DNA from 4 places in the Moritella sp. F3 genome. Region 2 is predicted to be linked to each of the others. Evidence: predicted binding sites of a transcription regulator. Region 2 holds the regulator's gene; each other region holds the start of a gene.
What was found. Region 2 encodes sigma-54, which starts transcription at its own class of promoters, with help from an activator protein. Its sites were predicted from a motif close to GTTGGCACGNNNNTNGNNT; they were not measured.
Positions count from the first base shown of each region.

Region 1: JFU56_RS08760 (NarK family nitrate/nitrite MFS transporter) is a predicted target of sigma-54. The motif match lies at 4,265-4,283, and genes of this name have one in related genera.
Region 3: JFU56_RS14100 (PAS domain-containing sensor histidine kinase) is a predicted target of sigma-54. The motif match lies at 4,197-4,215, and genes of this name have one in related genera.
Region 4: norV (anaerobic nitric oxide reductase flavorubredoxin) is a predicted target of sigma-54. The motif match lies at 2,858-2,876, and genes of this name have one in related genera.

Region 1 covers NZ_BLRL01000004.1:37,988-46,491, forward strand. The annotation lists gene rdgC (recombination-associated protein RdgC) at 1-364, opposite strand, end outside; gene phoB (phosphate regulon transcriptional regulator PhoB) at 762-1,448, shown strand; gene phoR (phosphate regulon sensor histidine kinase PhoR) at 1,471-2,769, shown strand; gene JFU56_RS08755 (PstS family phosphate ABC transporter substrate-binding protein) at 3,029-4,006, shown strand; gene JFU56_RS08760 (NarK family nitrate/nitrite MFS transporter) at 4,342-5,802, shown strand; gene JFU56_RS08765 (glycine cleavage system protein R) at 5,989-6,492, opposite strand; gene JFU56_RS08770 (ABC transporter permease subunit) at 6,710-8,504, shown strand, end outside.
Region 2 covers NZ_BLRL01000009.1:115,402-123,905, forward strand. The annotation lists gene JFU56_RS15315 (calcium/sodium antiporter) at 112-1,080, shown strand; gene JFU56_RS15320 (KpsF/GutQ family sugar-phosphate isomerase) at 1,136-2,107, shown strand; gene kdsC (3-deoxy-manno-octulosonate-8-phosphatase KdsC) at 2,109-2,657, shown strand; gene lptC (LPS export ABC transporter periplasmic protein LptC) at 2,654-3,214, shown strand; gene lptA (lipopolysaccharide transport periplasmic protein LptA) at 3,237-3,698, shown strand; gene lptB (LPS export ABC transporter ATP-binding protein) at 3,714-4,439, shown strand; gene JFU56_RS15345 (RNA polymerase factor sigma-54) at 4,488-6,008, shown strand; gene hpf (ribosome hibernation promoting factor) at 6,040-6,327, shown strand; gene rapZ (RNase adapter RapZ) at 6,539-7,402, shown strand; gene mgtE (magnesium transporter) at 7,549-8,504, shown strand, end outside.
Region 3 covers NZ_BLRL01000008.1:2,354-10,857, reverse strand. The annotation lists gene fliF (flagellar basal-body MS-ring/collar protein FliF) at 1-1,221, opposite strand, end outside; gene fliE (flagellar hook-basal body complex protein FliE) at 1,244-1,573, opposite strand; gene JFU56_RS14105 (sigma-54 dependent transcriptional regulator) at 1,708-3,099, opposite strand; gene JFU56_RS14100 (PAS domain-containing sensor histidine kinase) at 3,104-4,159, opposite strand; gene JFU56_RS14095 (sigma-54 dependent transcriptional regulator) at 4,326-5,795, opposite strand; gene secF (protein translocase subunit SecF) at 6,120-7,049, opposite strand; gene secD (protein translocase subunit SecD) at 7,052-8,504, opposite strand, start outside.
Region 4 covers NZ_BLRL01000004.1:205,536-214,039, reverse strand. The annotation lists gene JFU56_RS09485 (VOC family protein) at 1-40, shown strand, start outside; gene norW (NADH:flavorubredoxin reductase NorW) at 123-1,283, opposite strand; gene norV (anaerobic nitric oxide reductase flavorubredoxin) at 1,280-2,809, opposite strand; gene norR (nitric oxide reductase transcriptional regulator NorR) at 2,983-4,551, shown strand; gene JFU56_RS09465 (Ig-like domain-containing protein) at 4,651-7,707, opposite strand; gene JFU56_RS09460 (OmpP1/FadL family transporter) at 7,717-8,504, opposite strand, start outside.

The DNA of each region.
Region 1 (8,504 bases), on a different contig from region 2:
TACGTGGGAATGCACGGGGTAAAAGTTGATGAACGATATCTTCTTTCAATGCATCTTTTTCTTTTTTCTTTAGGCCTCGACCTTGTTCTGCTTCGATGGTATCTACTTTTTCTTGTAGCATGTCTTTAACCACAGATGCAGGTAATACGCGGTCTTCTTTTTTAGCACAGATCAGAATGTTATCGCTAATACCGTGTGTTAACGCTTGGCCTGATTTACCCAGTGGTTTGATCCAACCGAACTTTGATAAGTCTTGGCTACCGCAAGGGGTAAACGGGAAGTCAGCTAACTTGGTTTCAAGTTGCTCAATATCTAGTTCAAATGGACGGGTGAAACGATAAATTAGTAAGTTTTTAAACCACATTATAGCAGGACCTTGGTATCAACTGTTTGGATAACCAGTATACTCAAGGGTGTTGGAAATACAAGTTTGCCTCGTGGTTAAACCTTCACCAATCGAGATCTCCATTTAATACACCCTTTGTCATTGAGGTATATAAATAACTTAATGGTATTGCAAATTTAATTATTAAAATCAGTATTTTAATTAAGTGCTATATTTATGTGCGATTGATGACATTTGTTAGGTGTTCATCGACTTTTTAATAAAAAATTCATCAATGTAATAATACTGAAACATATTGAGCTGATAATCGCTTTCAGTTAAAGTCGAAAGATAAACAAGTCTTTCATCATTTAAATAGAAATCTTTTACTGACTGTGCGCAGTTGATAAGGGAGTAATAGTAAAGGATATTTAAAGTGTCTAAGCGAATTTTAGTAGTTGAAGATGAACTAGCGATCCGTGAAATGTTGTGTTTTGCATTAGAGCAAAAAGGATTTGATGTCGTTGAAGCTGGGGATTATCCTGAAGCGGTAGAGCGCCTCGTTGAACCTTACCCTGATTTGATCTTACTTGATTGGATGTTACCGGGTGGCAGTGGCATTAAATATATTAAGCACCTAAAATCTCAACCTCATTCATCTGCTATTCCTGTCGTGATGTTAACTGCACGTGGTGAAGAGGAAGATAAAGTCAAAGGCTTGGAGGTCGGAGCGGATGATTACATTACCAAACCATTCTCGCCTAAAGAATTGATTGCACGATTAAACGCTGTGATGCGTCGTGTTGCACCAATGACCCAAGATTCAGTGATTGATATTAGTGGTTTACAACTTGATCCTGTTGCACACCGTGTGTCAGCTGGTGATGAAGTGATTGATATAGGCCCAACAGAATTTAAACTGCTGCACTTTTTTATGACGCATACCGAGCGCGTATACTCTCGAGAGCAGTTACTTGATAATGTTTGGGGTATGAATGTGTATGTGGAAGACCGTACGGTGGATGTACATATCCGTCGCTTACGTAAAGCATTAACACCGAGTGAACACGATAAATATGTTCAGACTGTACGTGGTGCAGGTTATCGCTTCTCGGTACGTTAATCAGTAGAGTTGAAGTTACAATATGAATAAAACGAACGTTTTTCTCAGTGGCTTATGGCGACTGTTATATTGGTATATCCCGTTTTTTCTTGTTGGTTTAATTATTGATGACATCACCTTGAGCTTACTCATTGCTGCGGGTATCAATGTCATTGCCCTGTATCGTAATCAATATGTATTGCATAAATGGTTGTGGGTAGGGCGCAGTGCTACCCCCCCTGAAGGCAAAGGCAGTTGGGAATCAATTTTTAACGGTATCTACAGTTTACAGCGCCGCCATAAACGTAAGCGCAAAGAATTACGTGTGGTGATCCGCCGTTTTCGTGAAGGTGCTGAAGCGCTCCCCGATGCAGTTGTTGCATTAGATACTGATTACTCGATTATGTGGTGTAATAAATTAGCACGACAAATGATCGGCTTGAAATGGCCTGAGGATGCGAACCAACATATTGGTAACTTGATCCGTACACCGGATTTTATCCAATATTTAAATTCGAAAGATTACCAAGAGCCATTAGAGATCACATCACCGACGCATAATGCTAAAACACTTGAAATTCGTATCATGACTTATACTGATGATCAGTCTATGCTTGTTGCACGTGATGTTACTGAGTTACGTCAATTAGAACAAGTTAGACGAAATTTCATGGGTAATGTGTCACATGAATTACGTACCCCGTTAACCGTATTAAAAGGTTATCTGGAAATGCTGGAACCGGATGAGTCGGATAAGATGTTTTTACGTGCGCACAAAGTCATGTCTGAACAAACAGCACGTATGGATTCATTAGTTAATCAATTACTCGCCTTGTCTCGAATTGAAGCAGCACAGGCTGTCGACTTTGAAAAACAAGTTGATATACCGTTTATGTTGTCGATGTTAGAGCAAGAGGTATTAATTTTAGGTGCAGACAAAGCGTTAAATGTCACGTTTAACATCGAGCATGGTTTATTTGCCATGGGTGATGAATCGCAACTACGCAGCGCGGTGTCTAACTTAATTTATAATGCGGTACGTTATACGCCAGAACAAGGTGAGGTTATCGTGGAGTGGAAAAAAACCGCTGCTGGTGGCTCATTTAGCGTGAAAGATAATGGTGATGGTATCTCTGCCGAGCATGTCCATCATTTAACTGAGCGTTTTTATCGTGTCGATGATGCGCGCTCGCGTGATTCAGGCGGCTCAGGTATTGGTTTATCCATTGTTAAACATGTATTGACCAATCATGACAGTTTGTTAAATATTGACAGTAAAGTGAATAAAGGCAGCTGCTTTAGCTTTACATTACCTTTGGTGACGACTGTAAAACGCCATTAAGGTCATAATAACGATTGAAGCCCATCCATTGTGTGATGGGCTTTTTTTTGTCATTAATTTATACTTGAACGGTGTGAGTGTATTTTATTTGTCATAGATTGACTTTTATTTAGTATAAATCGGTGGTTGTCATCAAACCGTCATGTTTCGTTCATATTATTGTCATCAGTTTCTTGGATACTTGTAGTCACAGAAACGAGATGAAAAACATTATTAGTCATTAAGACGAAATAAAACATTATACTTGGAGAAGTAAAAAATGAATATTAAACAAATTGTTGTAGCATTAGGGATTTCAATGACAGCAATCGCTTCACAAAGCGCATTTGCTGCAGGTCTAGACCCTAAATTACCAGAGTATCAAAAAGTAAGCGGTATCTCAGGTAATCTATCTACAGTTGGTTCAGATACATTAGCAAACATGATGACGTTGTGGGCTGAAGAATTCAAACATACTTACCCAAGTGTTAATGTACAAATTCAAGCGGCTGGTTCTTCTACTGCGCCACCGGCACTAACAGAAGGTACTTCACAGTTCGGTCCAATGAGCCGTAAAATGAAGTCGAAAGAAATTGAAGCGTTTGAAAAACGTTACGGTTACAAGCCAACAGCAATCCGTGTAGCGATTGATGCACTGGCGGTATTCGTACATAAAGATAACCCGATTAAGGGTTTAAGCATTGCAGATGTTGATGCAATCTTCTCAAGCACACTAAAATGTGGTGAATCTAAGCGTGTTGAACGTTGGGGTGAGCTAGGCCTAGAAGGTTCTTGGGCAGAACGTGATATTCAATTATTCGGTCGTAACTCAGTATCAGGTACTTATGGTTACTTCAAGAAGAAAGCACTTTGTAAGGGTGACTTCAAAAATAACGTAAATGAACAACCTGGTTCAGCATCAGTAGTACAGTCTGTATCATCATCACTGAATGCAATCGGTTACTCAGGTATCGGTTATAAGACATCTGGTGTACGTGCAGTTGCTCTAGCGAAAAAAGGGTCTAACTACATTGATGCAACACTAGATAACGCAGCATCAGGTAAATACCCACTGTCTCGTTACCTATATGTTTACATCAACAAGAACCCAAACAAAGCATTATCACCAATGCAAACAGAGTTCTTAAAATTGATGTTATCAAAACAAGGTCAGAAGATCGTAGCGAAAGATGGTTACATCCCACTACCTAACTCAGTAACAACAAAAGACCTTAAGAAAGCAGGTATTACACTGTAATACGACTTACTTAAGTTAATAAATTCAAAGCCCGCTATCTAGCGGGCTTTTTGCATTCTGACGTGCTGAGTTTCGCCCTTATTTAGTTCTTTATTACGCTATTTTGCTTATCGCTGAATTTAGAACTATTGCTCATAAAATGATACATTCCTCACATTTAGTCCCCATCTTGGTGCATTTTTTCATTATCGGTCTAATGGTTTTAAATTTAATTAATTTAAGTTGTTGATATATAATTGTTTCAATGCTGTTTGATTAGTTGGCATTAGTGTTGCAATACCTTCATTAGGATAAAGATTTTATATTTAGTTTTAATTATCGGAGAGGGATTTTTTATGGGGCAAGAAAAATTTAACATATTGTCTTTTTCAGGGAAGATGAAAACATTACACCTATCGTGGATGGCGTTTTTTATTACTTTTGTCGTGTGGTTTAATGCCGCGCCATTAATGCTAGCGATTAAAGACAGCATGGGACTCACGACAGAAGAAGTCAAAACACTGTTAATCCTAAACGTGGCGTTGACTATTCCTGCACGCGTTATTATAGGCATGTTAACCGATAAGTACGGCCCTCGCATTGTCTATTCAACCTTGTTAGCGGTCTGTTCAATACCGTGTTTTATGTTTGCATTGGCAACGACTTTTGAACAGTTAGCTATCGCGCGTTTCATGATGGGTCTAATTGGTGCGGGTTTTGTTGTTGGTATCCGTATTGTCAGTGAATGGTTTCCGGCTAATGAATTAGGTACCGCGGAAGGTATTTATGGCGGTTGGGGTAATTTTGGTTCTGCGGCTGCAGCATTCACATTGCCGACAGTAGCTTTATTGTTTGGTGGTGAAAATGGTTGGCGTTATGCGATTGCCATTACTGGTTTAATGAGCTTACTATTCAGTTTTGTTTACTACTTTAACGTGACTGATACACCGAAAGGTGCGACGTACTTCCGCCCTAAAAAAGGTGGGGCAATGGAAGTGACCAGTAAAGGTGATTTCTATTTACTACTATTCATGAAGTTACCAATGTATCTTACGCTGGGCTTATTAGCGTGGAAACTGCTACAGATCGATATGTTCACCGACACCACCACTAATGCTGTTTATATTGGTTTAGCGGTGTTGTATGTATTGGATTGTTGGAAAACCTATCAAGTAAACAGCAATATCTTTGTGAAAGAAGTACCAGAGATTGAGCGTTATAAGTTTAAACAAGTCGCGGTACTTAACGTATTATATTTTTCGACATTTGGTTCTGAACTTGCGGTTATTTCGATGTTGCCGTTATTCTTTGCTGAAACCTTCGGTTTAGGCATGGCAGAAGCGGGGATGGTCGCAGCATCTTATGCCTTTATGAATCTGATGTCTCGTCCTGGTGGCGGTTGGATAAGTGATCGCTTTGGCCGTAAGAAAACCTTACTGATTCTGACAGCGGGCCTTGCGGTTGGCTACTATGCGATGTCACAAATCACTGGTGAGTGGTCACTTGCAGTTGCTATCGCGACTGCAATGGCGTGTTCGTTCTTCGTGCAAGCGGGTGAGGGGGCTGTATTTGCTGCTGTACCATTAATCAAGCGCCGTTTAACTGGGCAGATTGCAGGCATGACTGGCGCATACGGTAACGTTGGCGCAGTATTCTACTTAACGCTTTATTCAATTGTATCAACGCAAGTATTCTTCTACGCAATTGCGATCACCGCTATTGTGGGCTTTATTGCATTACTGCTAATGGAAGAGCCGAAAGGTCATATTGCAGAAGTAGATGAAGACGGTAAAGTCACATTAATTAATGTGTCATAAATGAACTGACGTTGTGCACTATTTATGACTGGTTGATGACTATTGATTGTGACAGTATGATATAAAAACGGCGCCATTATCTTATCGATAATGGCGCCGTTTTGTTTGTGCTGTATTTTATATCTGCAGTGCTTTATACATTTAGCACTTTATTTATGTCGAGGCTTATAGTGCCTTAATTGCTAATTAGGCTTCTGTCATTTCAGAAATTAAGGTTGGTGATATTTTTGTCAGCGCGATATTAAAGTTATCAAAATCTAGGTTGTCTGGTAACGCGAGCTTCAGCTTGGCATAAAAACAATTATTATCAGATTGCCATAGATCTTTACAATGTGTTGTGATCGCTTTTAACTCAATGCCATACTGCGTAAGCACTTGAGATACTTCATTAATAATCCCTGGTCTGTCTGTGTCTTGAATAATTAGACAAGGTGATTTTTGCCAGATATTTTGATCTTTACCTTCTGCGAAATTAATGGTCAGGCCTGGAATGAGGCTTAATGCTTCACATAAATCACGGTAATACTCATCTTCAACTGAAATTTGTAGAATGCCAGCAAATTGCCCTGCGAGCTCACTCATATTACTTGCTAACCAATTGCCCTTATGTTCAGCGACGACACGCGATAAATTATTGATGAGACCTGATTTGTCATCACCAATAAGCGTTACGATAAGTTGTTTAAGCATTATTAAGCCTTATGTAATAAATTTGATGCGGCGTACTATAATTATGCGGCGTACTATATGCAAATAGTGTGCATAAATATAGTGCCATTATCCCAATATCAGAGCTAAGTCGAGCTAATGTGGAATATATTTAACGTTGTTGCGGGATGTCATATAACTGTCATATAAATTCCCTATAATCCTGTTGTGATTAATTACAGCTAAAGACGAGGAAGAGATGGCTGAACAGTTTTCTTTAACGGTTGCGGGCTCCCGCAAGCGCTTACTTAAAGATAAACTCGCAGAATACGGTATTAAAATGGGCGGTGGTGTTGTACTGATGACACTGTTGTTAATATTTTTCTATCTATTGTATGTGGTTTATCCGGTTTTTGAATCTGCTAAAATAGAATCAAAAGCACAATACAGCCAATCTTTTGCTGGTAAAACCTACGCATTAGCAATGGAAGAGCAAAATGAAATTGCTTACCGTTATAGTGACTTAGGGATTAACTTCTTTAACACCACTAACCCTGATGTGGCGTTGATGCAATATGCATTACCACAGCAAGCGGCGTCGTTTGGCGAAAGTGGACCAACATCATCAGCTGTCGTTTTCGGTTTAAGTGATGGTCATGCGATTGTTGCAGCTGCAGATTTCGACATTACATACCCAGGCGATAAGCGTCTTATCACACCTCAAGTTGAGTTCCCATTTGGCGAACAACCAATTGAAGTTGATAGCCAGGGCCAAGCATTACAGCATATTGCCATTGAAGTTGAAGGTGAAGATGCAGCTATCGTTGCTGTCACTGCCGACAATCGTGGTGTGTTGTTACGTTATGTTGCGGAAGAAAACTTCATGACAGAAGAATTGGAGTGGAGCAGCGAAACAATCGAACTGCCTTCAATGCCAATGGATGTTGAGCAAGTATTGCTAACACCGAACTTCCGTTTCATCTTTATGCGTAGCGGTAACAAACTCTCTATTTACGATATTCGTGATACTGATGATATTTCTATTGTTGAAGTACTCGACATTAATGAACATCAACAGAATGTGACTCATGTTGCACTGCTGACAGGCGCAAGTTCATTATTGGTTGGTAACGACAACGGCGTAGTAAGTCAATGGTTTGAAGTGGCTAAAGATGGTGAGCGTAAGTTTACTAAGATCCGTCAGTTTGATGCAAAATCAAGTGTCACCGATATTACGATTGAATACTCACGTAAAGGTTTCATGACTGTGGGAGCGGATAATAGCTTAAGCATTTTCCACACCACGGGTGAAACGACATTATTACACCAAGACCTGAAAATGGGTTCACTGCAACACCTTGCAATCTCTCCTCGAGCAAATGCATTTTTAGTTGAATCAGAACAGGGTATTGGTTTCTACAAGCTCACTAATGAGCATCCAGAAGTAACATGGAGCGCATTGTGGCAAGAAGTTTGGTACGAAGGTTACCCTGAACCAGATTATATCTGGCAGTCAACGTCTGCATCAGACGACTTTGAGCCTAAGTTAAGCTTAGTGCCAATTACATTCGGTACGATTAAAGCGGCATTTTATGCGATGTTATTTGCTGTGCCAATCGCGGTTGCCGGTGCAATTTACACTGCGTACTTCATGAACTCAGGTTTACGTAAAGTCATTAAACCAACCGTTGAAATCATGGAAGCATTACCAACTGTTATCCTTGGTTTCCTTGCGGGTCTGTGGTTAGCGCCATTTGTGGAAATGCATTTACCTGGGGTCATGATGATCGCGGTGTTATTGCCATTCTCCGCCGTCATGGTCGCTGCCATTTGGCATTTCTTACCGCAGTCATTTGTTAATCGTGTTCCACAAGGTGCACACGTTATTATCCTATTACCGGTATTACTACTGGTCGGTTATTTATCGGTATTAGCAAGTCCGTTGGTAGAAGATTTAGTATTTGATGGCGATGCGCGTGCTTATATCAATGATATCTTTGGTTTCGACCAACGTAACTCACTGATTGTTGGTATTGCTATGGGCTTTGCGGTTA
Region 2 (8,504 bases):
ATTTTTAGGGCGTGATCATTCGATAGTCGACAAGATTTAACAATTTAGCTTTTCTTTCCGTTAAAAAAGACCGAAAATAGTACTCTTTTTTATCAACTTTTTAATTGGCCGATGTTAACTACAAATATTATTATTTTAATTCTGGGATTGATTGGACTTGTCATCAGTGCCGATAAATTCGTCTATGGCGCTGCTGGATTAGCCCGAAATCTTGGTATCTCACCGCTTATCATTGGCCTTACTATTGTAGCGATGGGTTCATCTGCACCAGAAATGATGGTCGCTGTATCGGCATCGCTAAATGGCGCTCCCAATACGGCAATCGGTAACGCGATTGGTTCAAACATAACCAACATAACCTTGGTTTTAGGCTTAACCGCATTATTAAAACCCTTACTCGTCGGCTCTGCAACCATCCGTAGAGAGATCCCGATGGTATTAATTACCACGATACTTGCCGGTGTTGTGCTTTGGGATTTAAAACTAGAAATGTATGAAGGTGTAATTTTATTATTATTATTCTTCATTACGATTCTAACGTTAACAATTTTAGCATTAAAGCGTCCAAGTGATGATCCGATTGCCGACGAACACAATGATGACGTACCTGAAGGCGTGCCAACTTGGAAAGCAGTGGCATGGTTAATTTTCGGTATGATCGCCCTGCCTGTTAGCTCTAGCTATCTTGTCGATTCAGCAGTCGTGATCGCACAATACTATGGCATGAGCGATTTAGTTATCGGCCTGACTATTATTGCGATAGGCACGAGCTTACCAGAACTTGCAGCATCAATAACCGGCGTTTTAAAAGGTGAAGATGACCTGGCAATGGGGAATATCATTGGGTCTAACATCTTCAACATTTTAGCCGTATTATCGTTACCAGGTATTTTAGCACCAGGTATGATTGATCCCGCGATTATTAGTCGTGACTTCTACTACATGCTCGGCGCAACGATCGTGATGCTATTAATGGCCATCGGCTTTAGAGGCCGTCCAGGTCGTATCAACCGTATTGAAGGTGGCGTGCTATTGGCTGGTTTTGTCGCGTATCAAGTTATTATATTTAGTAGTATTTAGTCATTATTGCTATTCTAGGCTAAGTATCAAATCGTATATTTATTAGGAAATAACCATGTCGAGTCAGTTCAATTATTGTCAAAGTGCGCTTAATGTCATTGAAATAGAAGCCGCTGCGATCACGCAATTAGGTCAATATATTGATACGACCTTTACAGGTGCTTGTGAGTTACTTATCGCCTGTAAAGGCAAGGTTATTGTAACCGGCATGGGAAAATCAGGGCATATTGCTAACAAAATTGCGGCGACACTCGCCAGCACCGGGACGCCAGCATTCTTCGTGCATCCCGGTGAAGCCAGTCATGGCGATCTGGGCATGATCGAACGTGAAGATGTGGTCATCGCCCTCTCAAATTCAGGTGAGTCTGATGAAATATTAGCACTGTACCCAGTATTAACCCGTTTAAGCATACCGATCATTGCGATAACGGGTAACACCAATTCAACCATGGCTCGTGAAGCAACCGTTAGCTTATGTGTTAAGGTCGATAAAGAAGCTTGCCCATTAGGATTAGCACCAACCTCGAGCACCACTGCAAGCTTAGTCATGGGGGATGCTATTGCCGTCTCTTTACTTGAAGCGAAAGGTTTTACAGCCAATGATTTTGCCTTATCTCACCCAGGCGGTAGCTTAGGTCGTAAGTTATTACTGCGTATTTCCGACATTATGCATAAAGGTGACGGCATACCAAGCGTACAACAAAACGAAACGATTTCTGATGCCTTATTAGAAGTGTCTCGAAAAGGCCTAGGGATGACCGCTGTCACGAACGCCGATAAGCTGGTTGGTATTTTCACTGACGGTGATTTACGTCGTATTTTAGATGCACGTATAGATATTCACCAAACCCCTATCAGTGCAGTAATGACCGAAAGGTGTGTTACTATTAATGAACATATATTGGCTGCAGAAGCCCTCGCCGTCATGGAAAATAAGAAAGTTAACGGCTTAATTGTTGTTAATGAAAAACAAGAACCAGTCGGCGCCTTCAATATGCATGACTTACTACGCGCAGGTGTACTATAAAATGATCAACACGTTATACGGTCCAATCTCACAAGATATTTTAACTAAAGCAAAAACATTAAAGCTGCTTATTTGCGATATAGATGGTGTTTTTTCTGATGGTCGAGTGTATATGGGTAACGATGGCGAAGAGCTGAAAGCATTCCATACCCGTGATGGTTTTGGGGTTAAATCGCTACTTAATGCAGGTATTGAAGTCGCGGTCATCACCGGCCGTCAATCAACGATTGTCGCTAACCGTATGCAAGGGTTAGGGGTTAAGCACGTCTATCAAGGCCAGGACAACAAAGTCGTTGCCTTTAACATGCTGCTTGAAAAATTAAACATATCACCAGAACATGTAGCCTATATTGGTGATGATGTTATCGATTTACCGGTAATGAATCTATGTGGGCTCAGTGTTGCGGTTGCAGATGCACACCCATTAGTCAAAAAAGGTGCTGATTTTAGCACCTCTATTCGCGGTGGTTTTGGCGCAGTAAGAGAACTCGCAGACCTGATCTTATTAGCGAAAGGGATTTTAGACCAAGCACAAGGTACTTCGGTATGAATCGACAAAATGTAGGAATAGTAATCCTCTTTTTGTGTGCCCTTGGGATATGGCGATTTTTTTCGCCTAATGAAGAAATAACAGCACCAACATCAACCGAATATCAACCTGATTTTACTGCACAAGTTCTCCGTAGCGTTGAATTTAGCCTTGAAGGAAAAATTATACGTCGCACTTTTGCAGATAGCATGGAGCATTATGGTGAGTTAGGCATGACAATGTTCACTAACCCCGTTATCATCCTTTATGATGAAAATGCACAAGCGACGTGGAAGATCAAAGCTAAAGAAGGTAACTTTAGCAGTGAAGATGTCGCCATATTACGCGATGATGTTATCATCAAAAACATGGCTAAAAATGATTATATCGATGTCATCACAACCAGTTATTTACAATTAGAACTCGCCGAAAATTTGGTGCGTAGCGATCAATTAATTACCATTACTGGCGACTTGTTTAATCAAACAGGCATTGGCCTGGAAGGTGATTTAAAACAAGAATACATGACAATCCTTAAGCAAGTTGAAGCGATTTATACTAATGATGAAAAAATATAAAGTTTTACTGTTAACATTATTCATGAGTAATTCAGCACTCGCATTAGAGTCTGATTTCCAAGAAAATGTTGTCGTGAATGCCAAACGTCAAGAAGTGTTTATTAAAGAGAACCGCGTTATCTTTTATGATAATGTGGTGGTAACTCAAGGCACTATATTAATTCATGCTGATAAACTAACGGTATTAAGCTCTAACGGCAAAGGCACCGAAGTAATGATAGCGACGGGGAACGTAGCTACTTTTTACCAAGAACTAGATGACGGTAAAAAAATTAACGCTGAGTCTAACGAGATCCGCTATGAACTTGGCAAAAAACGCTTAACCTTGTCAAAGAATGCCCGTTTACGCCAAGCTGATAGTGAAGTTAAAGGTGACAAGATCATCTACCAAATTGATAAACAAGAAATGATAGCCGAGAGTGGCAAAAATGAATCCGATCGCGTGATCACTATTTTCACTCCTGAAGACACCAAAACTAAGTAGAGTAAGTAAATTCATATGGCGCGTTTAAAAGCATCACACTTAGCAAAAAGTTACAACAAACGTAAAGTGGTTTCAGATGTGAGTCTGGAAGTTGAATCCGGCCAAATTGTTGGCTTACTTGGGCCTAATGGCGCAGGTAAAACCACTACCTTTTACATGGTGGTTGGCTTAGTAAAGCGAGATCATGGACAAATCTTCATCGATGACCAAGAATTAACCCATGAGCCTATGCATATTCGCGCACAGCAAGGTATTGGCTACTTACCACAGGAAGCCTCTATTTTTCGCCGCTTATCAGTAACAAAAAATATCATGGCTATTTTGGAATTACGCACAGAATTAAGCCGTTTTGAACGTGAAGAAAAATTAGAAGAATTATTAGAAGAATTTCATATCACCCATATCCGCGACAGTTTAGGTATGAGCTTATCAGGTGGTGAACGCCGTCGTGTAGAGATTGCTCGCGCACTCGCTGCAGATCCGAAGTTTATCTTATTGGATGAACCATTTGCTGGCGTAGATCCAATTTCGGTTGGCGATATTAAGAAAATCATTCAGCATTTACGTGACCGCGGTTTAGGTGTGTTAATTACCGATCATAACGTACGTGAAACGCTTGATGTATGTGAACATTCATATATTGTTAGCCATGGACATTTGATCGCTTCAGGTACTTCTGAAGAAATTTTATCCAATGAAAAAGTAAAAGAAGTATATCTTGGAGATCAATTCCGACTATAGTTTGATATTGATATTTAGCCGCATTAAGGAAGAGAGAGTAGTCGTTAGATGAAGCCATCATTACAACTTAGGATGAGTCAATCTCTGGCAATGACGCCACAGTTACAACAAGCGATTCGATTATTACAACTATCGACCTTGGAGTTACAGCAAGAGATCCAAGAAGCGCTAGATAGCAATCCACTATTAGAACAAGAAGATCCTCATGAGTCGCCCGCTAACGACGCAGATAATCATAACGCGCATGATGACCACAACCATGATGCTAATAATGATGCAGCGCCGACCGATAGCAGTCAAATTGAAGTGGGCGATGCGCTTGCCAGTGAATCGATGCCCGATGAACTACCCAATGACAGTAACTGGGATGACGTTTACACCCCACAAATACAAAACCACAGTAGCGGCAGCGCCGGAATTGATGGCCTAGATCAAGTTTACCAAGGTGAAACCAGCGAAGGTTTATACGAACATTTGATGTGGCAAATGGAGCTAACCCCTTTTTCTGACATCGATCACGCGATTGCAGTCGCAATTATTGACGGTATTGATGATCACGGTTATCTCACTCAAACTTGTGAAGAGATCCTGAACAGCGTTGATATCGACCACCAAGAAGTGGACGCTAACAACGATGCCAAGATTGAATTAGACGAAGTCGAAGCGGTACTAAAACGTATTCAGCACTTTGATCCCATCGGCGTAGCAGCACGTTCACTGCAAGAATGTTTATTGATCCAACTCCAACATTTACCTAAAAATACCCCTTGGTTAAGCGAATGTCAGCAAATAATCCAATCTCATATGGATTTATTAGGCAATCGCGACTACCGTCAATTAAGCCGTAAAACAAAATTAAAAGAACCCCAGCTCAAAGAGATCATGCAATTAATTCAGAGCTTGGAACCAAGACCAGGCAATGTCATTGATCAAACAGAAGGGCTTTACGTTATACCTGACGTGTTAGTAAAGAAAAAAAATAATCAATGGGTGGTAGAGTTAAATCCTGACATTGTGCCAAGATTAAAGGTGAACAATGAATATTCTAATCTTTCGACAGGTAACCGCAACAGCAGCGATGGGCAATTTGTTCGCACCCACGTCCAAGAAGCAAAGTGGTTTATTAAAAGTTTAGAAAGTCGTAATGACACCTTACTAAAAGTGACAAAAAGTATCGTCCAGCGACAGGTTGATTTTTTTGAGTATGGTGATGAAGCCATGAAACCTATGGTACTCAACGATATTGCCGAAGAAGTTGAGATGCATGAATCCACGATATCACGTGTGACGACGCAGAAGTTTATGCATACCCCACGTGGGATCTTTGAATTGAAATTTTTCTTTTCAAGTCATGTAAGCACGGACAACGGTGGCGAATGTTCATCAACCGCTATCCGAGCATTAATTAAGAAATTGGTCGCGGCAGAAAATGCCAGCAAGCCATTAAGTGACAGCAAGATTGCTGATTTACTTGCTGATCAAGGTATCAAGGTCGCTCGACGTACTATTGCAAAGTATCGAGAAGCACTGAGCATACCGCCATCTAATCAGCGCAAGAGTCTATTATAGGACTCACCTAACCTTCATAAGGGAGACGTATATGCAAATTAATTTAACAGGTAGACATGTAGATATTACAGATTCACTGAAAGATTACGTTGATAGCAAGTTTTCCAAATTAGAACGACATTTCGATCACATAAACAATATCCACGTGATCTTAAATGTCGAAAAATTACTGCAGGTTGCAGAAGCAAAAATACATTTAAATGGGGGGGAAATTTTTGCCGTACATGAACATAACGACATGTATGCTGCAATTGATGGCTTAATGGATAAACTCGATAGGCAGGTCATTAAACACAAAGAAAAATTAATTCGCCATTAATTTTAGCCCCACAACAAATAACCTAAAGGAAAACCACTTTTCCTTTAGGTATTACTTTAAGTATTAATAACGCTGACATAATTAAAACATATCATATCCACACCAATTACGGGATAATGAGCATTCTTTTATATTGCTACAGCTTTAAAATTAGCAACCTAATTTTAGCTATGGTAACGATATATTCGCTGCGCAGATATGGGGACAGAACATGAAATTAATAATCGTCAGCGGCCAATCAGGATCCGGTAAATCAATTGCTTTACGGGTACTTGAAGACTTAGGCTACTATTGTGTAGACAACCTACCTGTTACCTTGCTCCCACAGCTACTACAAACCTTAAATGAAAAAACTGAAAAAGTGGCTGTCAGTATCGATGTACGTAACCTCCCAACTGACAAAAAAGAATTAAATGACATTATTACGGCGCTAAAAGCCAGCACCGACCTAACCAGTTTATTCCTCGATACCAATAAAGCTGTACTTATTAAGCGCTACAGCGAGACGAGACGACTACATCCATTAACCAAAGATGAGTTATCGCTATCTCAAGCAATTGAAATAGAGGAAAAACGCTTACGCCCTATCGCCTTGCATGCTGATTTGAAAATCGATACCACCGAGCTCAATATTCATGAGCTGAGCGAGCAAATCAAAGAACGTATTCTAGGTAAGAAAAATAATCAATTGGTGTTGGTCTTCCAATCATTTGGTTTCAAACATGGCCTACCAATGGATGCTGACTATGTATTCGACGTGCGATTTTTACCTAACCCACACTGGATCCCAGAATTAAAACCGTATACAGGTCTGGATGAACCGGTGATTAGTTACCTCAGCCAACAACCAGAAGTAATGAGTTTTGCACTGCAAATCGAAAATTTATTAACGACCTGGTTACCGCTGTTAGAAAAAAATAATCGCAGCTATGTCACTGTTGCAATTGGCTGTACTGGCGGCCAACACCGTTCTGTCTTTATTGCAGAGCAGCTAGCGAAATACTTTAAACTGCAAGATCGAATCGTGCAAACCCGTCACCAGACATTAGAAAAAAACAAACACAAGATCAGCTAAGCACTACCTTAGCCAACGTATTATCAATACCATATAATGAATTATGATATTTTATGTAAATGCTGATTATAAATACAGATTAAGCTAGAATTGTCCGCATCAGCGGGCAAGGTCTTGCACAAGAATAATAAGAATGGGGACGACATATGCTAGAACAAATGGAGCATGACAGTACACACCTGCGTTTAAGTGAAATGAATGAAGCGCTCGACAGCGGTATGTTTGTTCACGTAAAACGAATGCTCAACCAAACGCCCCCTTGTGATATTGCATTATTACTCGAATCATCACCACCAGCTGGCCGTAAAGTCTTGTGGCGGTTAACCGACTCTGAAATGCAAGGTGAGATCCTTGACGAGCTAAATGAAGACGCCAAGACCAGCATTCTAAAACTGATGGATACTGAATCACTGGTTGCTGCAACGGAAGGTTTGGATACCGATGACCTCGCCAATATTCTCCGCAGTCTACCCGATAGCATCTATCAAGAAGTTATCACGCAAATGGACACTCAAGATCGCCATCGTCTAGAAGCTGCTATGGCCTATCCAGAAGATACTGCCGGCAGCATCATGGATACGGACACCATTACTTTACGTCCTGATGTCACTGTTGATGTGATCTTACGTTATATTCGTTTGCGTGGAGAATTACCTGAAGCCACTGATACGTTATACGTTGTCGATAAAGATGACCGATTAATTGGCGATGTACCTTTAGCCATGCTACTCACGACAGATCCCAACAGTGTTATTAGCACCATCATGGATCGTCAAGCTGAAACCTTACCAGCCACGATGGATACTTCTGAAGTAGCCAAACTGTTTGAGCGTCATGATTGGATCTCAGCCCCCGTACTTGATGACTCAGGGAAATTACTCGGTCGTATTACCATTGATGACGTGGTTGATATTATCCGTGAAAATGCCGAGCATGACATGATGGGTATGGCCGGTATGGATGATGACGAGGATACTTTTGCTCCCGTTATCCAAAGTACCAAGCGTCGTACACTCTGGCTTGGGGTTAATTTAATCGCGGCACTCACAGCCGCATCCGTCTCGAATATGTTTGAAGCAACTTTAGAACAGCTAGCAACATT
Region 3 (8,504 bases), on a different contig from region 2:
GCTACGCGGTTCTCTTACTAAGGTACCATCGGCACCAGTACTGTTGATGTAGTCGACCGCAACCGAGACACTTAAGCGCTGGATAACACCGCTTTGTGATTTGGTATGGCTGATCGTCGTATCGAGTTCATAATTTCGCGTTGATTCTTTTTGTGACTGACCAATAGGACGGGCGGCCGCATTAGCTTCGCCAGCCTCTTCAGGAATGTCGGCATCTAATGGCGGTTGATTGGTTAATGCGCCAGGGATACCTTGATTACCATTACCGATCGATTGGCGCTCAAGTAACATTTCACTGCGTACTGCCGGTAAATCAGGATTAAAACGTTTTTGAGTTTGCTCTGTTACGCTAAAGTCCATCGACACATCAACTTCAGCGGTATAGTTACTCACCCCTAATATTGGGATCAGAATTGAATCTATTTTTTCACGGTACTCACGCTCATGATTTTTGACCATCTCAAATTCGCGGCGACCTTTCGCAGCTAACATGTCTTGACTACCCGAATTCAACAGGCGACCATTTTGATCTGTTAATGTCACACGTGTCGGTTCTAAGCCTTGGACGGCAGAAGCAACTAACTGCACCATAGAATCAATATTTTCTTGAGAAATAGCACTGCTATTACGTACTGTTAATACAACCGTTGCACTGGGTTTCTTTTCGCGTTTAGCAAATACATTTTCTTTCGGGATAGCGAGTAGTACTTGTGCTTTAGACACGTGCTTAAATTCTTCTAATGCACGCGATATTTGACGTTCACGGCCGAGTTTTAAACGCTCACGTTCAACCCGCTGACTGACACCAAAGCCCATATCTTTCATTAAGATATCGTCACCTTGTAATTCTGCAGTGGCTAATCCAGAACGGCGTAAGTTAAGTTTAATGTCTTGATATTGTTCTGCTGGCACAGACACAGTATCACCATTAATTTTATATTCTACTTTCTGTTGATCTAAAAATTCGAGTGTTTCAATAAGCTCTGCTGTTTGATACGTGCCTAACGGACGCATTTCAGGCTCTTTACCCCAAAGTAAAATAAAGACCACTAAAGTTAGCGAGATAGCTAATGCTAAGATGAGAATAATTTGGCGTAAGACATCAGAGTTAGAAAAAAAGCCAAATGCAGAGCTTTTTTGTTCGTTTTCATCTAATTGCGCTAAATCGTTACTCATATCGCTATTGTTTGCGATACCTGTATTTGAAGCTGTATCAGCCACAGCAGTACTCCTTTACCCGAGATTAAACAGGCATGCTCATTATTTCTTTATAAGATTCGATCAGTTTATTGCGAACCTGCACCGTAGCATCGAAAGCCACCCCAGATTTTTGCGATGCTATCATAACATCACTTAGGGATACACTGCGATCCCCTTGATCAAATCGAGTGCGCAAATCGCCCGTATTCTGTTGTAATCCGTTCACATTATCCATTGCTTGCTGCAACATATCACCAAAATTAGCCGATGTCGTGCTCGGTGCTTTTACCGCGGTTGGATCTGTTTCAAATTTAGTCGCTTGTAACGACATGCTTTGCATTTCAGAGTAAAGGTTGTTGGCTGCGATATTCATGGATTATCCTTGGTTGTCATATTTTTGACCTACTCGACTAATTTTGTCGCTAATCAAGTAAAGCAATTGTTATGCCAACAAAAAAAGGCCGCAATTTCAATGAATTGCGGCCTTTAAATAACATCTAACATTAATTAAGCGGGGATTTCAATTCCTTGCTCACGCATTTTTGCTAATTTATAGCGTAAAGTACGTGGACTAATACCGAGTTTTTCTGATACGTCCTTGCGCACGCCGTGACAACCAATCAAGGTTTCCAGAATAATTTGATATTCTTGCTGACGTAATTCATTACCTAAAGGTTCAGTTGGCATTGTCACTCTGCGAACTGGAGTTTCAGTCTTAACCTCCAGTTGTGGTGCCACGCAATCATCCATTGATAAGGTGAAATCGGCAGCAGTAAAATCTTCTAAAATCAAATCTTCAGTCTTAACTTGCCCATCAACCGCTAAAATCATCGCTCGTTGAATAACATTGTCTAATTCACGGACATTACCTGGCCAGTGATAAATCTGTAATTTCGCTTTTGCACATTCAAGTAATTCCAATGTTGGCATATTATTTTGCTTACAGTGTAGTTTTAATAAGTGCTCGGCAATCGGCAGAATATCGCCTTTACGTTCAGTTAGTGGTAACCAAGCTAATGGAAATACATTTAAGCGATAATATAAATCTTCTCTGAACTCACCGTTCGCCACAGCTTGCTTCATGTTACGGTTACTGGTGGCAATAACGCGCACATTTAATTTAATCGTTTTACGGCTACCGAGTCGTTCCACTTCACGTTCTTGTAATACCCGTAATAATTTAACTTGCAGGGCTAAATTCATCTCTGATATTTCATCAAGCAAGATAGTACCGTTCTGCGCTTGCTCAAACTTACCAGGACACGCCTGGATAGCCCCTGTAAATGCGCCTTTCTCGTAGCCGAACAACGTCGCTTCAAGCATATTATCAGGGATCGCAGCACAGTTAATTGCAACATATGGGCCATCGAACCGCATCGAATTATCATGGATATAACGTGATAATACTTCTTTACCTGTACCACTTGGGCCAGTCACCATCACAGTCGCATCTGATTTAGCCACTTTACGCGCCAAATTCAACAACTGCTCGGTTTTTACATCGCCATAGCAAGGTGTACGTTTAACTTCTTTTTGTGGCGGTACATAACGACCAACCTGATTAATCAATACTTCAGGTGAGAACGGCTTACCGATGTAATCCACAGCACCACTACGCATTGCTGTTACAGCGTCATCTACTTTGGCATACGCTGTCATCAACAACACAGGTAAATCAGGATGCTTTTGTTTAATATTGTGTAGTAATGTTAACCCGCTCATACCGCCCATTTGGACATCGCTCACGACCATATCATAGGTTTTTTTACCCAATGCAATCAGTGCGCCTTCGCCGCTATCAACTTCATCACATTCGTAACCAGCCATTAATAAGGTATCAACCAAGGCTTCACGAAGACCTAAATCATCTTCAACAACAAGAATTTGAGAATGGGACATACTATTATCCACCTATTACCATTGGTTGCGGTTCTGCTACGCGATGTAGCGGTACGATTATACTAAAACTACTGCCTTCACCTTCAGTTGAATCTAACTTCAAACGACCTTGGTGGGCTTTAACGACACTTTGCACCACTGCAAGGCCAAGACCTGTACCTTGTGATTTAGTGGTAAAGAACGGTTCTAAGATTTGTGCTTGCATATGCTTGGCAATACCGGGGCCATCATCGGTCACAACAATAGCCACGTCATCATCACCTGAACGGATTGCAGATATCGCTAAACTAGCGCCTTGACCACAAGCGTGCAGCGCATTTTGTATTAAGTTACCAATCGCGCTAGAAAGTGCATTGCGATTAGCTAAAATGAGTAGATCTGGTTCCGGTAGCGTCACTTGCATCTTGCTGCTCGTCTGCAACATCATCGCTTCACTGCCCGCTTGCACCTGGACTAATAGATTTTGTAGCGAAATCTCTTCAACCACTAAATCTTTACCAGTTCGCGCAAACAAGAGCATGTCATTCACCTGGTTTTCCAGATCATTAAGACGTTGAATAAGTTTGCTTTGAAAACGCTGTCTTGATGCCGGTGGTAGATTGGGGTTAGCCAGATTAGAACCATATAATAATGCTGCCGATAATGGCGTACGAATTTGATGTGCTAATGACGCGACCATACGACCCAATGACGACAATTGCTTCATGTGACTAACACGTTCTTGTAAATGGCGGGTATAGGTTAAGTCTGTCAGCATGATTAATTGCCCAGGCTGGGAACCAAGCGTGGTAATTGAAAGCTGCACTTTACAGCCATTCTTCAACGAGACTTCATGACCATCGTCTTCTTTCGGGGTAAACGCACGTTGAATAACATCCATCCAGCGGGAATCCATTAGCGGCTCACCAAGTAACTGCACGGCAACTTTATTGACTTCAATGACAATACCGTTGCCATCAAGAATAACTAACCCAGACGGCAGTGCTTCTACTAACTTTTCGCTACGATCTTTGTGTGCTCGTAATGCTGCTAATTCGCCGGGATAAGATTCTTGTACCATGGTAGTACTCCGCTAAAAAATTGACTCATGCGTAATAATGCATTTAGTGTGCCAATAAATTAAACTTTGTAATACCTTGTTTTAATTTACAATATTAAATTTAAAACGAAAAAAGCCCAACATAATGTTGAGCTTTTTACTTAGATATTCTGCCTGAGCCTTTTATTTAAGCTTCTTTTTGTAATCCATACTTACGCATTTTTTCAACCAAAGTGGTACGGCGCATACCCAGTTGATCTGCAGCTCGCGCGACTACATGGGTCTGTTGATCTAGCGCTTGCTTGATCATATCGATTTCAAATTCAGCCAACATCTCTTTCAGGTTAACCCCCGCTTCAGGCAAGCTACTTGGCATAGAGAAAAAGCCATCTTCTTGTGGCTCTTCTTCAACATTAGCAAAGATTTCATCGCTGAACATCGCAGAGATAGCATCACGCTCGGCCAACTCACTTGGCACATCATGACTATTCACCTGACTTTCACCCGCATCGTTATAGCGGTATTTCGCGGGTAAATCACCAAGATCAACGATACTGCCCGATGTCATGATAAGTAAACGCTCAATCAGATTCGATAATTCACGTACATTACCAGGCCATGAATGCTGCATTAACGATTCCATCGCCCGCTGGGTAAATAAGATCGTGGCATCATGTTCTACTTCGTGACGACGTAATAATTCTTGAATCAATAATGGAATATCATCGGGACGCTCACGCAGTGCCGGACTTTCAATTGGGAATACATTCAAACGATAAAATAGATCTTCACGGAATTCTCCGTCAGTGATCATTTTTTCTAAATTTCGGTGTGTTGCTGCAATCACACGCACATCGGCTTTAATTGCTTTACTGCCGCCCACGCGCTCGAAAACACGCTCTTGTAATACGCGTAATAGTTTTACTTGCATTGGTTGCGGCATATCACCAATTTCATCGAGAAATAGTGTGCCACCGCTCGCTAGCTCAAAACGACCTTTACGTGCAGAAAAAGCGCCGGTAAATGCGCCTTTTTCGTGGCCAAATAATTCACTTTCTAACAATTCAGCCGGAATAGCACCACAGTTAACGGGTACAAAAGGACCGTCGTTGCGTGATGATGCATCATGGATGGAACGCGCAATGACTTCTTTACCCGTCCCCGACTCACCTAGCACTAATACATTAGCGCCCTTGGTCGCGACTTGTGTGATTAAGTGACGCACACTTTGAATTGCATCGCCACGGCCCACTAATTGCTTAATAAGTGCTTTTGAGGCCGCTGGTGATTGACCCAACTTACTCGATACGCATTGACGATAAGATTGGCAACGTCCAAGTAGCAGTGTCAATTGTTGGTAAGATAAAGGCAATTCGATATGACCAATTAAGTTACCTTGCTCTGATGATTTACCTTCTGTGCCAAAAGTTAAAAACGGATTCATTGGATTGGCATCAAGTAACGCAGAGAAGTCCTTTTCTGAGTAACTGTCTGAAGAAACAATAACGCTGTTTGCAGCAAGATCGATCTTCGCACTAATGTCGAAATGAGAATCGTAACTCTGCCAGCCTTCGCCAAGAAAAGACAAGATCGTTTCTAAATTTTGTCTGCGTTCAATATTCTCATCAATTACAAAAACTGACTTAGTAGTATCCATATTACAGCCTGTGCTAAACCTTACTTAAACTTAAAAGAGTTAACCACTTTAACTGTTAACTAGATAATAGCTAATCGTCAAAGTGTGTCAAAAACCAACATCCGCCAATTAATTGACATGGCTATAGTACACATTCCTAAAACAAGATGAAACAGTCACAAGAATTAATTAGAAGGTAGGATAAAAATAGTCAGTGCTATATCACAATATCGGCAGACTGAGCCGCAGATTATAACAAATCAGTATTATAAGTAAGCACGTGATAACTAAGTATGAGTAACAAGCGCATAAGGCTTAGCCGGCCTCATGCACTTAGTCATATACTTAACCTTCACCAAACTCCTCTGTCAGCTCTACGATTTGGTAATGACTGCCATTAAGCCCCCAAAATTCAGGTAATGTCGTAGCCACCGCTATCGAAGACCAAGTTCCCACAATCAAACCAATGAACATTGCCGTAGAGAAACCATCTAAAGGACCGCCACCCAATAACCATAAAGCAGAAACCGTCATGAGTGTCGTACCTGATGTCACCATAGTACGTGATATCGTCGCCGCAATAGCTTGGTTATTCGCATCAGCTATCGCTAATGTCGGTTTTAAAATAAGTAACTCGCGAATACGATCACCGATAATAATCGAATCATTTAATGAATAGCCGATAATCGCTAATATCGCCGCAAATACCGTCAAGTTAAACTCAAGTTGTAATGCCGCAAATACACCAAGCACAAACAGCACATCGTGTACCAAAGCAAATAGCGCACCCGACGCCAAACGCCACTCAAAACGATAACTGAGATATGCCATGATACAAAGCATCGATACTAACAGTGCTAAGCCACCTTGCTCCGCTAACTCTGCGCCAACTTGAGAACCAACGATACTGGTATTTAGTACCTCAATATTCGTCCCTAATGGTGCCAGTACATCGCTCATATTGGCAATACTCACACCTGCTGCAGGCTCTGCATAGCGTAATATCCAACGTCCCACTTCCCCGCCTTCAATCACACTGACATTTTGATCTAATGCCGATTGTAGTAACGGGGATATTTCACTCATGGTGATACTCGGATCAAGTTGTACTTCAGTGATCACACCACCAGTAAAATCAAGCCCCCAATTCAAGCCATTAATACTAATGAAGGCCATCGAAATCAGCATAAAAACAACTGAGATAGCGCTGCTGAAATAACGTAATCTACTGTATTTATTGCTATTGTTAAATTTTCTCATGTTGATAGTCATCATACTTATACCTTCAAGTCATGACGAGTATCACGACCCCATATTTTATTAATTAAAGCGCGTGATACGATGATCCCAGTAAACATACTGGTCAAGATACCTAGCCCAAGTGTTAACGCAAAACCTTGTACAGGCCCTTGGCCAATTGAATACAACACAACAGCAATAATTAACGTCGTAATGTTGGCATCAATAATGGTACTAAAGGCACTATCAAAACCACTATTAATCGCTTGTGCAAAGCTGCGCCCTTCGCGTAACTTGTCTCGAATACGTTCAAACACCAGTACATTGGTATCGACAGCCATACCCACTGTTAGCACTAACCCTGCAATACCTGGTAGCGTTAATACCGCGCCAGGGATCAAGGCCAATAAGCCAAACAGCATGACGATATTAGCCACTAAAGCAACATTCGCCACCCAGCCTAAACGGCGATACCACAGCGCCATAAATACCAAAGTTAATCCTAAGCCAAGTGCCAGTGCAGAAAAGCCATTTTGAATGTTTTCGGCACCCAACGAAGGGCCAATCGTTCTTTCTTCAACAATAGTGACAGGTGCAGTCAACGAACCCGCACGAAGTAATAATGCCAATTCTTGCGCATCAGCCATACTTCCAGCACCAGTGATCCTGAACTGACTACCAAGTTGTGCTTGGATAGTCGCCACGCTAATCACGTTATTGGTTTTTTTAGTTGAACCATCGGTATTACGGCTGTACTCACTGTAAAGCGTGGCCATTGGATTACCAATGTTATGCTTGGTGAAGTCAGACATTTTCTTGCCGCCAGCATTGTCTAACGTGATATTTACTTGGGCTGCGCCCATTTCGCCCACATTAGCTCGCGCATCGATAATATGCTCACCGCCCAATATGGCGTCACGGGCAATGCGTATTGGTGCACCATCATTATTACTGACAACCATGCTGCCACTGCTGATTGATTTAAGTTCATGGAATGCAAGACTGGCTGTCGCGCCAATAACATTTTTAGCGGTAGCAGGGTCTTGTACACCAGGTAATTCAATACGAATACGGTGCTCACCTTGGCGTTGCACCATCGCCTCGGTAATACCTAACTCTGCAATACGGCTGCGCATTGTTTGTAAGTTCTGCTGCACGGTGAGATTTACAATATCGGTTTTTTCAGATTGCGGCATACCCACTTCAACGAATAACCCCGAGCTTTGCATTACTTTCCATTGCGGATAGGTCGTTTCAATCTGTTTTAGTAAGGCTACTTTAGCTTCATCTGTTGGTAAGTTTAGTTGCAGGCGGTTTTCATCGTTGATATTGATCCTAACGCCACGCAGACCCTGTTCACGAAAATCAATACGCAAATTATCAAGTAACTGTTGAGCTCTGATATTGAATACCGGTTCCATATCAACATCGAGCAAGAACTGCACACCACCACGTAAATCTAAGCCTAACTTGATCGGCTTCAACCCCATG
Region 4 (8,504 bases), on a different contig from region 2:
ACTTAGTTCGACTCATCCAATGGCATCGAGAACAGTATAATAAGTCAATTTAGCGAGAGAAAAACAGCAGGTTTATAATTTAAACCTGCTGTTTTTTTAGAATGCATAGTTCAATGGTTATATCAGTTCATCACCTTAGGCAACAAGCGTAATAACTTAAACGCTTCAGGCATATTCGCTTGCGTCACCACAAACCCCATCAATACTTCATCACGATCAAACGCCTTTGCCGTCATTCCCGATGCAGTCAATTCAACTTGCCAACGCGAGTCACTGGCCGTGGTATTGCCGCTAAGCTGGATTGGATATAGCGGTGTTTTCACTTTAACTAACATTGCAGGAAGCATCACCTCGGTCACCGAACCGGTGAGGGTTTTCGCTAACGCATTTGCACTGAGTATGATCGGTTGTAAAAACGCTAAATGTTTACCCTCTATTTCAGCGCAATCACCAATGGCAAAGATATGCGGATCACTTGTGCTTAACTGTTTATCAACCACAATACCGCGATTAACGACTAACCCCGCATCATTCGCTAATGCCGTGTTAGGTTTTAGACCTGCTGCACACAACACGATATCAACCATGGTGGAATGCCCATTTTTAAAGCTAACCGCAATACCAGTCTCTATTCTAGTCATGCAACTGAGTTCATTACCCAGTTGTAACTCAATCCCTTGCTTTCTCATCGTTTGATAAAGCTGAGATGACACAAATTCAGGTAATAGGCTTGGTAATAATGCATCAGCGCGATCACTTAATATCACCTTATAATCGGCGATGGCTAAATCCATCGCGATTTCAGTTCCCACTAAGCCCGCACCAACCACCAATACCGATTTAGCCGCAGCCAATTTAGCTTGTGATTGTTGATACTCCTCCAGACTATTCAAGGTAATAATGTCGTTAGCCGCATCCCCATCAACAAAGGGCAAAAATGATTGCGCGCCAGTTGCCAGTACTAAATTTTCGTAGGCGATTTCGATTCCCTGACAACTCACCGTTTTTTCGGTGCGATTAATGCCATCAACACAGGTATTTTTCATCAAGGTAATATTGTGCTCAGCCGCAAAGTCAGCGCCGCTTTGCTTGACCATGTCTTGCGCTGTGAGTTTTTTACTAAATACATGGCTCAATTCTGGCTTAACGTAATCATCACCACTGCCCGCTGTAATGATCATTATCGCTTGTTCTTGATTTGCACGACGAATTGATTTAACTAATTGATAGGCAGCAAAACCACTGCCTATAATGACAATACATTTTTCATTACCATCAATCATGCTACCGCCTTCTTGGTTTTTATCTCTTCGAATACATCCTTGCCTAGACCACACTCAGGACAAAGGAAGTACTCCGGTACATCTGGCCATGCTGTACCAGGGGCGACGTCTTGATTCGGCTCACCCTGCGCTGGCTCATAAACCCACTGGCAGACTGTACATAACATCGAGCTATCAACATCAAATTGAACAACTGGGTTTTCAGGTATCGACTTTGTAGTCGCTTGCTGCTGTGATGCTACTGCAGGTTCTTGTACTGCTTGTTGTACGATTTGATCCTGAACAGTTTGATTTGCAGCAAGTGCAGATATATCTGCGACAGGCGCGCTTGTTAGTGCCCACTCTTTGGCAATCATACGACCGTATTCACGACATGCTAATATTGCTTTACCGTCTGGTCGCCACTTCGTTTTAAGACTTCCGAAGCGTTCAAAACCAGCGTCATCTAAGCGACTTTCGATGCGGTCAATAGCACCGCCATTCCAGCCATAACTGCCAAATGCAGCGGCTTTTTTATTTTTAAAGCGTAAGCCAGTGATCTCTTCAAGCATGCCTGCGACTTTCGGCATCATCACGTTATTCATCGTTGAAGAACCAACTAACACCCCTTTAGAAATAAAGGCATTGGATAAGATTTCATTTTTATCATGACGCGCCACATTAAATACTTTCACCGCAACCTGACTATCAACCTCATGGATACCTTGGGCAATGGCATCTGCCATCATCCGGGTATTATTCGACATTGAATCGTAGAAAATAGTAATACGGTCTTCTTGGTATTTATCTGCCCACGTTAGGTATTGCTCAATAATCTGAATTGGGTTGTCGCGCCATACCACACCATGTGCTGTTGCAATCATATCAACAGGTAAATTAAAGCTTAATACTTCTTTGATCTTAGCGGTAACCAACGCACTGAATGGCGTAAGTATATTGGCATAATAGCGCAGACACTGATCCATTAATTCTTTGCTATCAACTTCATCATTGAATAAACGTTCATCGCAATAATGCTGACCGAATGCATCGTTACTAAACAGTACTGCATCCCCTGTCATATACGTCATCATGCTATCAGGCCAGTGCAACATGGGTGTTTCAATAAACACCAACTGCTTGCCATTACCTAAATCTAAACTGTCGCCCGTCTTCACGACATTGAAATTCCAATCTGGCTGGTGATGGTGGCCAACAATTGAATCAATGGCATTTTCGGTACAATAAATCGGTGTATTAGGAATTTTATTTAACAAGGCAGCGAGTGCACCTGCGTGGTCTTCTTCGGCGTGGTTAATAACAATGTAATCAATTTTATTAAGATCAATTTCTAATTCTAATTGCTGGATAAACTCATAACAAAACTTGTGATCAACCGTATCGATTAATACCGTTTTTTCCTCTTGAATCAGATAACTATTATAACTTGTGCCTTTCTCAGTTTTAAATTCAGTGCCGTGAAAATCACGTACTTCCCAATCACGCTGCCCAACCCAAGAGATATTATTTTTTACATGTATAGTCATTTTAAATCCCAATTAAACAATAATAATAAATTTTATATACCTCTTTAATTGCACGTAGTGTGCCAATAGTTAACCAGTTGATTTAATAGAAAATAATAAAACAACACTGTCATAATGACTTCCTTTACACATAGTCATTATGACTATACACTGTCGATAAGACAGTATTTTATATGATTATGACTATGCAGCATGATACTAAAGACCTTATCCATATCGCCTTAGATTTAACGACTAATATCTCCAGTCAAGATCGCTTCGAGCGCTTATTAACAACCATGCGCAAGCTATTCAACTGCGATGCATCAGCACTATTAGAGTTTAAAGGGCAGCACTTCAAGCCCTTAGCAATTAATGGCCTAAGCGCAGATGTGTTAGGTCGGCAATTTAATATCAATGAACACCCAAGATTAGAGGCGATTGCCAGAGCGGGTGATGTCGTCAGGTTCCCAGCAGACAGCGACCTGCCCGACCCTTATGATGCCCTTATTACTTCGCATCAAGGTGATCTGCATGTACATGCGTGTGTAGGCTTACCCTTAATGGCCAATCAACGCCTGATTGGTGCCCTTACTATCGATGGTTTTAACCCTCACCAGTTTGATAATTTCAGCAATGATGAGTTACGTACCGTTAGCGCACTAGCAGCCGCCACACTTAACATTGCGTTATTGATGGATAAACTGGAAAAAGTCGCAGGCACCATGACCGAGTCAGATCCAGCTACACATCAACCACCAAGTAACACTGAAATTATTGGTCAATCAGCGCAAATTAACGCCTTAAAAAAAGAAATCAGCGTTGTTGCTAGTACTGACATGACCGCGCTCATATTAGGTGAAACGGGAGTAGGTAAAGAGCTAGTCGCAACGGCAATCCACCAGCAATCATCTCGAGCAGATAAACCGCTGGTCTATCTAAACTGCGCTGCATTGCCTGAATCCATCGCTGAAAGTGAATTGTTCGGCCATGTTAAAGGCGCTTTCACGGGTGCTATTAGTAACCGTAGCGGTAAATTTGAATTAGCCGATAAAGGGACGCTATTTCTTGATGAAATTGGCGAGTTAACCCTGACTTTACAGGCAAAATTACTGCGGGTTCTACAATATGGTGATTTACAACGTATTGGTGATGACCGTAATTTAAAAGTCGATACACGTATCATAGCGGCTACCAATAAAGACTTAAAAGAAGAGGTCCTTGCTGGCCGATTTAGGGCTGATCTTTATCATCGCCTGAGTGTTTTTCCCATTATGGTGTCGCCTTTACGCGAACGCGGTGAGGACATTTTATTATTGGCGGGTTTCTTTATGGAACGCTGTCGCAGCAAGTTGCAATTAAGCCATTTGAGTTTAAGTTTAGCTTGCCAAAACACACTGATGAGTTATCCATGGCCTGGGAACATTCGCGAATTAGAACACAGCATTAATCGTGCGGCTATTCTTGCCAAAGCAGAAGCGAAAGATGAATTAGTGATACTGCAACCTGCGCATTTTAGAGTTGATAATGTGAACGTTAAGCATTCGCCATTTGAAGTAACAGATGTGATAAACCAACCGGCACTCGCAGTGACAAATATGCCCGTGGATAATTTACGCGAAGCAACGGAACAATTTCAACGACAGTTAATCACTAATGCACTGCAAGAAAATAATAATAACTGGGCTGCAACTGCAAGACAGCTTTCTATCGATGTGGGCAATTTACATCGCTTAGCTAAGCGAATAGCATTGAAAAATTAATAATGAAAAAGTTGGTTGAAATTGAAATAGCAAAAGGCCGCGCATTACGATTAATAAAATGAGCGGCCTTTAGTTATTATCTAAATAACGATTCAAGCATTACTTCATCGGTAACGATATCTGTCTTAGTGAAACAGCACCAGGTACGAGCTCAAGCGTCATTGTTGCACTCCCACCACCAATACTGACATCAATCTCGATATTATTTTTATTACTTAAACTAATCTCCATACGACCATCATCTAAGAACTCAATAGGTCCTTGCAGATCCATCGTGATTGGATAACTGTGTAAGTTATGCGATAAATCTAAGGTTACATGCATATTTGGCGAATCCATATATACATTAAGTTCAATAATAAAGTTAAGTTGCTGCGTCTCTTCATTCCAAATAATATAACCCGTTGGCACCACTGTTTTACCATCAACGGTAGGGTAACGCGGACGCATAATCATAGTGCCCGTCGGGGTATCAGAATTGATAACACCAATTAATTTAGCTTGTACATAAACATCTGACGAGATCATCTGCTGAGCATGAATAGTTACTGGAATACGATTATTAATAGCATCGTACTCCCCCACTTCTGTTGGCATAAAGGCACTAATAAAAGTCTTCGAATAATCTTCATCACAGCTAGTGCCAATAGCACAACCCGTTTGAGCAGCTGTCAGTAAACCACCAAAACTGCCCTCTTGAACTCTTAATTTGGCATAGTTACTGGTAAGCGTTTCAGCGCCTTCATTCCAACGGTAATCACGGTTACTATCCGTCGTCGGCATCATCAGTGGGTTAAATACAAATTTATCGATAGGAGCAGCTCTAAACGGAATGCGGATATCAGGACCGCCTTGGTCTTCAGCACTCGACTCTTTCAATAATGTCGTCTGTAATGCATAACCGGCTTCACTACAGATCGCAGAGCCATTAGTACAATCGACTTGCGCTTGCGTGGCATTATCCTGTGAGATTAACGAGTACTGATAAACATTCGCACCTTGATCTTGCCAATTATCCATTGGCGAGAAGGTTAAGATCTTATTATCATACTTCATCACACCCGGTACCGTTGACTGACAAACACCAGCGTTATTCACAACTTCGACGCGGAATGAACCACTATTACAGCTATTACCCAGTATTAAACTTGCTTTGTCGATTGGCTGGCTAAAAACAATAAAGATGTCACGATCGGCCTGTAAACTAAAGATATTAAATTTATCATCATCAGCTAATCCGCCAGCACAACGACCCGCAATATCATTAGCATAATTGGCGTCAACCAAAGCACAAGTGTAACCAGGAACAGCACCTTCAACCATAGGCGATGTTTGTCTTAATGCTTGAGCTTTATAGGGCGTGGTAAATGTTTGCTGCACATATGCAGAGTTACCCGCTAAATCTTTAATACTACCAGTGATGGTGTAATCCGTTGCCGCAGATAAACTTGCTATAGGATCAAACACGATAGACGAGCCATCCTGTGAAATAAACGTCTCAACAGCATCACCGTTTTCATCTTTAAGCACTAGGTTCTGGAGTGACGATAACTCAAGTGGTTCGTTGTAAGTAACCGTAACATTATCACCTAAACTAAAGTGAGTAATGCTCTCACCCGGATAAGCAGATTGAAATTGAGGAGCTTGAATATCGACAGCTGGCGCAGGTGTTTCATCAGCGGTATACGATTCCATGTGGAATGATACTTGCGCATAAGCATTATCAACGCCTAAGATCTTCACATCAATTTCACTAACCGCATCAATAATCATCGCCGCGCCTTCCGTTCGCACAGTGCCCATCAATTCAAGATGCATAATATTCTGACTTAAACCACCATTGGCTTTACCATTTAACTTACCGCCTTCATCATAACCATCGGTAGTCATAGCAACATCCATGAGCAGGTGTAGTTGCTTTGGTGCATATTTATGATCAGAACTGGTGTTATTAATTAAATAACCCGTGGCATCAGAAATATTAGTCATCCGAATATTACCGGTATCGAAACCAGTCGGAAATTCACCACCAACTTTCACTGTTAAGCTTGAGCTATTTAAAATAGAACCTTTACGAATAACCAATGGCGCAGCGTCATCAAAGTTACCTAAATTAGCTAGTTCAGTCACTAAATCGGAGTCAACATAGGTCGTATCATTGCCACCAATCAGTACCGACTTAATCGTTACTGCATTGGTCAGTTCACCAGAATAAGGCGATGCCTGGTTATTATCATTCATGGTGACGTTCATTGGTTTAAATGCATGCTCGCCAGAATCTAATACCGTGAAGGTTTTCTCTAAGCCCGCAAAACTGTTACCAGCCAAGTCTTTAACGCCATCACTGACGATAAGTTCATAGCTTGCATCAATATCAAGATCAATCGCCGGATCAAAAGTGACATAACGACCTTTGGTAATCAAATCACCGGTAATTTGCTCACTTGTGCCTACTTTTTGAAATTTAAACGTATCACCAGCCACTAAGGTCTTAGTATCAATGTCATTGGTCATGCGTAGACGTAATGTTGTGAACGTCGTAAACGGTAATTCATCGCTCGGGAAAAAACCGTCCGCATCCAAAGCAAAAATAGCAGAATCTTTCGCTAACCGAGTGGTGAAGGTGAGCGGATCTTGCGCTGTACGCTCCGCTATCAGTTCCGTATTACCATCCGCTTCATTAATTAAACCAATGGTATAGGTGACTGTGTATTGCTCACCAGGTTTCAGTGCTTGTGTTGGTTTAAAAGCGAAACCATTTGTCGGTGGATTATTAGGGTCTATCGAAAAGCTACTTTCAGTCACCTCAACCGAGGTCACCTCAACAACGTTACCTTTACTGTCTGTTAGGCTAAATACTTGCGATGCGAAGGTATCTAGCGGATGCGAAAATGACAATAATACCGAGGTATTAACCGCCACATCAGCCTGACCATTCGATGGGAATGAATAAAACTCATGGGCGTCAAATAGGCTTTGCGCTCGACGCTCAGCTAATGCAGCACGACTTTCTTCAGCGGTAAGCGTGACTACTTCAGCTTGTTCATTTTCTTGTAATTCAACACCACAACCAGCAAGTGCAATCGCCGAGGCTACGAAACTCCCCTTAACAAAAGAGCTAAAGAAAGTATTTAAACGAGCATTAATTGTTTGCATAAGCCCCCCTTAAAACTTAGTCGCGAATGAAAGTGAAATCGTTGATACAGTGCCTTCCAATTCAACTGAGGAGTTATTTGCGCTGTCTTGATGCGTGATAGTGTGATCTGTTGGATCAAGTACTTGTAACTGATACGCAAGGTCAATCTGCCAAGGGTAAGCCGTTAAACCCGTGCCTTTATGAAAATATGATATACCTGCACCAACAACCAATTTATCTGCACTTAAGTAGTTCACATCCAATGTGGCTTTTTCTGAGTCTAGTGGTGAAACCTCATAACTTGCACCCGCCATCACTTTAACGGTATCGTTAAAGTTAAGTTCCATACCAGCGCGTGGAATAATGATATCTTCAAAGCCCACACTGGCTTGGTCTTTCACCGTGTCGTTTAACATTAATTCATTTAAATCAGACCAATTTTGTTGTTCTGCACTGAAGGCAAAACTAACCATGCCCGCTTTAATACGCACACCAGCAGAAATGATATCCGGCTGATAGGCATCATACGTTAACAGGTTAATGGGTAAATCCGTGACAGTTTGAGTAATCGTTGCTGCCGCTTTAATGTTTGCTTGACCATAACTTTCACCACGGAAAGCGGCTGCAAAGGTAATACCATTTCCCGAGCAAGCTGTATCGCTGCCGCACATCATTCTGCCAAGATCTAAGGTTATGCCTGCAATAGGCGTAATCACGGGTTCCGCTGCAACAGCGACACTCTCGTTACCCGCCGCAGTACCGTCGAGTTCACTTTCTAAATTCATCGCCGCATCAGCATGTAAAGAGACTTGCGCAC